Regions from separate parts of the Paenibacillus sp. J22R3 genome, predicted to be linked through region 1. Evidence: predicted binding sites of a transcription regulator. Region 1 holds the regulator's gene; the other holds the start of a gene.

Region 1 (3,744 bases):
GCGTCTCTTCAATCGGTGTTGCGTGATCCCACACATGCACTTGATAGAGGTCGATATAGTCGGTATCAAGTCTCTTCAAGCTTGCTTCGACGGCATCCATAATATGCTTTCTTGAAACACCGACGCCGTTTGGGTGATTCGCAGTCGCGAATCTCACTTTCGTTGCGAGCACGACTTCTGAACGTCGATCTTTGATCGCTTTACCTACAATCTCTTCAGAGCGGCCGGATACATACACGTTCGCAGTATCAAGGAAATTGCCGCCTTTCTCGAAGAAACGATTCATCATCTCTATGGAATCCGTCTCGCTTGTCGTATTACCGAACGTCATTGTACCTAAGCAAAGCTCCGATACGGCTAAACCGCTTCGGCCAAGTAAACGATATTGCATGCTACATGTCCTCCTTCAAATAGACTGCTGCTAATGCTTGATCGTATCTTCCCCGTTCTCTTCATCTTCCACATATTTAATGGTATCGAGTTGATTCCGGAAGTTATTCTTGAAATTCTCAAGGTATAGACGGCGAAGCTCGTCGCGTTCGACCAGTTCCTCCGGCGACAACCCTACGGTTTTGTTCTTTCTGGATAGTTCATTAATACGGGCGATAATCTTTTCCATTTCAAATAAGCTCCTTCCCTGATTCGGCCAACATGTCATTCTTTACTTTGACATTTTTAATTGCCCATTGTCAAGGCGAAATGGCCCTCTCTGAGGCTTGTTTTCACTTGTCTTCTCCATCCTCTTTCCACCTCGGGTGCACCTTATAATTACGTTATGCCGCCAGAAATAAAAAAAGCCTGAGCAATAGAGACTCAGACTTCTGAATGTAGATTCCTATGGATCATTCTTGTAAGTATGTATTGATTCTATTGAAGCTGTTTCGGCGAGCCCAGTTATTCAACAGGGATAATTAAGGATTGTCCGGCTTGCAGCGAGCTGGAGGTTAAGTTGTTCCGTTGTTTCAAGTTAAAAACAACATGACGAATATCTTCGCCTTCCTTACGAATACTGCTAGCGATGTTCCATAGTGTGTCACCTGAGCCAACAACTACAATCTGTTCCGAAGCAGTTGGCGCTGCAGGATATTCACTGTTCGCTTGGCTTGTCATCAGTGAGAGTCCTGTGAACAGCAGTACGAAGAACAGTGTTGCTGCGGCTAGTCTCATTAATAGGCGTTCTGTTCTTCTCTCTTGCCAAGTACGCTTCACAGCGCGAGTATTCCGTGTATTGCGAGCTTCACCTTTATAATTAGAAGAGTAAGTGGACATCGTTGTCATCATTCTCCAGCACCCCAAACGTTTGTTCTATTTGATAAATCAAGAATAACACGAACGTTTGTTTGTGGTCAAGCGTTTTTGGAACATTTGTTCGTAAAAATATGCGAACCTGTGTTTCTCGAACTTATGTTTGTACGAACTCCGGTTCTGTGTTATAATTTGACACAAATGAAACTTTGGAGTGATTCCGGTGTCGAAACTTTCAAACCGCCAGCAGGCGATACTAGAATTCATTAAGACGGAAGTTCGCGAGAAAGGTTATCCGCCTTCCGTTCGCGAGATCGGTGAAGCGGTCGGACTCGCTTCCAGCTCTACAGTCCATGGCCATCTTGATCGCCTGGAGAAGAAAGGCCTTATTCGCCGTGACCCAACTAAACCTCGCGCAATTGAGATCTTGGACGGCGAAGACAACGAGATTCCATTCCCGCTTTCCATTGCTAAGGTTCCTGTGGTAGGTAAGGTAACTGCCGGTGTACCGATTACTGCAACAGAGAACATCGAGGATTACTTCCCCCTTCCGGCTGACAGGGTTGGCGACCACAATGTATTCATCCTGAACGTTGTCGGTGAAAGTATGATCGAAGCAGGCATTCATAACGGCGATTACGTCATTGTCCGCCAACAGCAAACCGCTTCCAACGGCGATATCGTCGTTGCGATGACAGAAGAAGACGAAGCAACTGTTAAGACCTTCTATAAAGAGAAGGATCATATCCGTCTGCAGCCGGAGAATTCCACGATGGAACCGATCCGTCTGCGTAACGTCTCCATTCTCGGTAAAGTCATCGGGCTTTTCCGCGACATCCACTAACAAACAAATGATAAGGGGCATTTCTTCTCGCTGCAGCAGCGTCAGGAAATGCCCCTTTTTCTGTCACCCGTCACGCAACGCCGATGTACCTCCATTATGTCAGCTAACCTACGATTTCGCGGAATAACAAATGACGATAGGTGAATTTACTTCTCTTGTATTTGAAGCTTAAGGCTATGCCGGAGAAATCAATTGCTATCGATTTAAGCGCGCATGCTGTTACTTTTTGTCGAATCAAGGCTGCCAATCGTGTTCGATTATTATTGTTCACGGCAGCCGCAACAGCAGCTGCGTATGTTGAAGAGGAACGAAGCGCTTTATAGAAAGGCAGAATTGCTCTTGCAATAGCTCGATGAATCGGGGTTGAGAATGTGAATTGGGTCGTTCCGGGCGGAATCGTCGTTCCGATGGAATATTGAAGAACTGGTTCAGGGAACTCAAAATCAAAGAAGTAACCTATGGCATTCGTAGAGAACCCATTTAATTTAGCAGAAGGCACAACCGACTTAAATAGAGCGGATAAGGTATCTAAATCCGCGCCGCGAATAGCCTTGGACCATTTCAGGGCATAGGAATAGTTCAGTACGATCTTCCTTAAGAATGGCACCATAGTTGCTGCTACATGGGATAATATCGCTCCGGTGAGTCGAAACCGTTTCTCCTCTTTTGTCGCCGCTTGCTTCTTCACATACGCTGCCTCCTTCATGAATCGAATGGCTATTGTGGCATCGTATGCGAAAGCAGAGGTACAAGTGCGGAAGCACTAATACTCGAAGACACAAAAAACCCTTGATACCATACGGCATCAAGGGTTTCTTCGGTTCTAGTAGAGCGTCAAGTACTGATCGCGTTCCCACTCGTGGATTTGCGTGCGGTACATATCCCACTCGATTTCTTTAAGCTCATAGAAATGGGCAAGCGCGTGATCGCCAAGCGCTTCACAAATAACTTCGCTGCGAAGCAGCTCAGTCAATGCTTCTTTCAGGTCATCCGGCAAGGTAGGGATGCCCTCTTCGATACGCTCCTCATCCGTCATCACGTAGATATTACGGTCAGTCGGAGCCGGCAGCGGAGTTTTGTTGCGGATACCATCAAGACCTGCTTTAAGCATAACTGCAAGCGCCAGGTATGGATTAGCTGCTGGATCTGGACTACGAACTTCGATACGCGTGCTGAGACCGCGCGAAGCCGGGATACGGATCATCGGACTGCGGTTGCTTGCAGACCAAGCCACATAGCAAGGGGCTTCATAGCCAGGAACCAGACGCTTGTACGAATTTACGGTAGGGTTCGTAATCGCTGAGAAAGCACGTGCATGGTTCAGCATGCCAGCCATGTAATAACGAGCCGTTTGGCTAAGGCCCAGCTTGTCGCTCTCATCGTAGAACGCATTCACATTGCCCTTGAACAACGATTGGTGACAGTGCATACCGGAACCATTGACACCGAAGAGCGGCTTCGGCATAAACGAAGCATGCAGTCCGTGCTGGCGTGCAATCGTTTTGACAACCAGCTTGAACGTCTGGATTTGATCGGCTGCTTTGATCGCATCCGCATATTTGAAGTCGATTTCGTGCTGACCCGGAGCCACCTCATGGTGAGAAGCTTCGATTTCAAAGCCCATTTCTTCCAGCGTCAATACGATTTCACGGCGG
Region 2 (3,744 bases), on a different contig from region 1:
AACCAAATCCGCATGGATCACATCCAGTAATGCGTTTGCTGAAGCCATATATAAACCTTTGAGGGAATGTTTCGATCGCTCGATTTCTTGACGATTCTTCTCAATGACACTCATTAAGATGGGCAGCAGGACAGACTCCCGTACAAGCTTCAAGGTTTCTTGAGACAACTGCTGCGCAGGTGTTTTGTTGGCAGCTGTTTGCTCATTGTACTGCTCTCGGTGTTCCGGTGATACGAACTTCGTTTCCCAGCGTCCATTGCCAGACAGAAACTTGCTCATTTGTAGTGCCCTCCAATCTTCTGAGCTCGCTCGCGCGCCTGACCTGATTCAAGTAAAGAAGAGGCGCTTAATAGTGCAGCCTCGCCGTAGCGATCTTTAATCATGTCCTTTGCTGCAGCCAGGTTACGTTTGCGCGGCAGGTCTTCAAATAAATCGAGCTGGTAGACGCTGTTGTCGCTTAACTGTGACAGATCAACGGCGAGATGTGTCAGTGGGTTGCCATCCCAGTATTTCAGGAACAAGGAATGTGCAGTCTTAATAATCTGATGCTCTAAGCAGCTGGGGTCGTCGAGTGTAGTTTGCCGGCTGAAACCGCTGGATGAAACGCCGTTCGTCGTCCCGGCACTTACCGTAATGGTACGTCCCTGATACTTATAGTGCCGGCTCGTTCGGCATACCTCGATGACAAGCTCCAGCAGCAGCGGCTCGATGTCTTCTAACGATTGATACCTCCTCCAAGGCAGCGCTCGACCTCGGGTGACTGACTTTGGCGTTCCGAAGGCTTTGGTAACTACGGGACTAGGATCTATGCCTCTTGCCGTCTGCCAATAGTAGGTTGCTTTAATGTCACTTTGTTTCCCCATCCGGATGCGCATGCGCTGCTTTACTTCGTGCAATTCAAGCTTTGCGAGATCGCCGATTGTGTAGATTCCCATTCGAGCAAAGTGAGTCGTCATTTTGCCGGCAACCATGAACATCTTGTCTATCGTAAGCGGCCATAAATCAGAGCTGATATTGTCATTCGATAATGTGAAAATACCGTCAGGATTCTTCTTGGCAAAATTATCCGTAGCCATCTTCGCGAGTATCTTGGTCGGACCAATGCCTACACGAGTCCATACGCCGGTAGAGAGGAGGACGCTGGACTGCATTTGATGCGCGATCTCAATGGGAGAGCCAAACAAATTCATGGAACCCGTAATATCTATAAATTGCTCGTCAATACTGAAGGGTTCGACCAAGTCCGTGAATTCTTTATAAATCTGCGATATCAAGAGCGAAACCGTGATATACATCTGCATTCGAGGACGTATGACAACGATTTGTGGACATTTATTAACCGCCTCACCTAAACGCATAGCGGTAGAAACACCTTGCGCCTTCGCGATCGGACAGGCAGCGAGGACGATACCGCTGCGCCGATCAGGGTCTGCCGCCACAACTACGGGCTTATCTGCATATTGCGTATGTGTGGCCTTCTCTACGCTGGCATAGAAGCTCTGGCAGTCCGCGAGCATGATTACCCGATCTTTACCCCGCATGTCGGATCACCGGGTCTACAGCTTCGTATATAATCACGACCGTCTTGCCGACATACTTACGGAGTGTTGTAGTTGGCATTATTGTCACCTCGATTACGAACGTTTGTTCTTATAATATATACGAATATGCGTTCGTTATGCAATGGGTGAATGTAAATGGAGAATTTTACAAATCGATGTATGCTTGTTCCGAATGATTGTTGTATCATGAATTGAGGTGATTAATCAGGAATGGTCATCAAATCGATTCAGACCAATTATCATAGCTACCTAAGCGAGATAAAGGGCGATATGGACCCGATCATCAAAACAATGAGAAACCAAAATGGAGAGAGATGGCGCGGCAAGGCTTGGAAGGGGCCGGTGAAAACGGTTAGCGGTTATTTCAAGCAGGCTAAACTGATTAAAGGGATCTCCTGGACCACGCTGCCCATAATCGGACCTATCGCGGCCGGAGTTTCAGCAGGGAACTACGCGCAGCTTCCGCTCTGGATCGGTATATTGTCCGCAATAGTGCTCATTCTCGTCATCTACTATTTTCTCGTCCAAGCCTACATCAATAAGATGGCTGCAATCGGACAGCCTGAGTTTCATGTAGAAGCTTTCAAAGCCAAACGTCCGCGCGAGTACGAACAGGTATGGGCCCCTTTTGTGAAGAAGGATGACTTTACCTTTGATGGTTTATATACGCTTGTAAATGCCTTATTCAGCCAGAATGATCAAGATTCCTCCGGCGTCGCTTACGTAGTCGCCTACTCGCAAAGCCAGCATGACTTCATGCAGTCCAGCATTGCTGAGCTGAAGTCCACGATAACCGAGCAGGAAGCGGCAATCGCTATGCTGAAGGATGAATTGGTAGAGTCGGATAGTGCGGTTTACACGTTAACGAAGGTTGTTAAGGCCATAACGGAGAATCAATATCGATACGTGAATGATGCGCTCGCCTTTACCGATCTGGATTTCGTATCGGGCTTTTCTTTATATCGCCGGGAAGGGAATACCCTTAAACTCATTATGGACAAGGGGACCACTGGGAAGAAAAGAGACCTTGATCTGGATAACGATCATGATTTTGCAGCTGTAGCCGCCGCTAAAGACCAGATGGGACAAGCCTACTCGAATAATCCGTATCCGGGAAGACATGTTGTTTCGTTTCGCATGGACATGCTGGAAGAGGAAACGTGGGTATGGTGTTTTCATTTTGATGACGATGATGAGCATGCCTTGTCTCTGATTTTGGATAATGATATCATAGAGTCAAGACAGATTCGTAGAGTTATCCATGCGTTCTGTCTCACGATCCAGAAACGAATGCTTTCTCAGAAGGAGGTTGACTTGGATGCCGGAGCACAATAATCGGGCTGATTATGCCAGTACGATTCGAGTAGTAGAGGATGTTTCTCAACAATCGATTATTCAGAAGCGCCGAGAACAGCGTGAACAACTGCTGAAACGGATCGGTCAGCTGACTTCCACGACAGAGCAAACCATTGAACGACTTTATCAATTAACCCGATAATCGTAAGGCCTTTTGGTAGAGACCAAGAGGCCTTTTCTGTTTAATAGAGCGATTCCTTGGCAACACTGACTACTATTCTCTCAAGAAGGGTGAATAGTATGAGCAAGAAGAAGATTGTGCCATTTTGTCCGAAGCCCTCTCCTGTCAAAGACCGAACCCAAGAAGAGATTCTAGACAATCGCCGAGCTAAGAGAGAGGCCGAACTCGAGAAATTAAGACGGAAAACGAAGTAAGACGTTTCTAATAAAACCATCATTTCGGTGATCGTACAAATGCCCGATGATCCAACAATGGATCATCGGGCATTTGTTGTTTCATTGGACGGGGGATGGAGCCGCGGAGCTTGCAGAGAGATCAAGCTAATATCTTCAACCAAGCAACGGCCGTCTTTACACCTGAGATCCCGGGCTTGGTGCTCGCGCCGAGAAGCGTACCGTCTAACCGGATCGAGACCGGTATTACCGATGAGGAGGAGTAGGAAGCGCGCCTGTTCTGCTTGAACGCATTTAAAATGGCCAGCGCCCCAAGGACGCTGGCTTTTTGCTTTATCGCTTCCAAGTCTAACGGTTGTGACAGTGGCTATTTGGCCTAAATGTACCCTTTTTATTTTCTAACGGTTGCCAGCGAGCTTATTTGATCGTTTTCCACTAGGAATCGACCAATGTGCTGCAAATAACGCCTGTC

What was found. The regulator LexA, encoded in region 1, represses DNA repair genes until DNA is damaged. The targets are predictions, from matches to a motif close to CGAACATATGTTCG.
Region 2: a site for LexA is predicted at 1,663-1,676, ahead of AC0YN4_RS17255 (DNA polymerase IV). Genes of this name have one in related genera too.

What each region holds. Positions count from the first base shown of each region.
Region 1 covers NZ_JBWDNS010000001.1:176,806-180,549, reverse strand. Annotated here, with positions in the region: gene AC0YN4_RS00825 (aldo/keto reductase) at 1-391, opposite strand, end outside; gene AC0YN4_RS00820 (DUF896 domain-containing protein) at 422-619, opposite strand; gene AC0YN4_RS00815 (LysM peptidoglycan-binding domain-containing protein) at 895-1,281, opposite strand; gene lexA (transcriptional repressor LexA) at 1,469-2,089, shown strand; gene AC0YN4_RS00805 (hypothetical protein) at 2,193-2,777, opposite strand; gene glnA (type I glutamate--ammonia ligase) at 2,913-3,744, opposite strand, start outside.
Region 2 covers NZ_JBWDNS010000003.1:547,352-551,095, reverse strand. Annotated here, with positions in the region: gene AC0YN4_RS17260 (YhjD family protein) at 1-279, opposite strand, end outside; gene AC0YN4_RS17255 (DNA polymerase IV) at 276-1,541, opposite strand; gene AC0YN4_RS17250 (hypothetical protein) at 1,854-2,897, shown strand; gene AC0YN4_RS17245 (hypothetical protein) at 2,881-3,060, shown strand; gene AC0YN4_RS17240 (hypothetical protein) at 3,404-3,538, shown strand.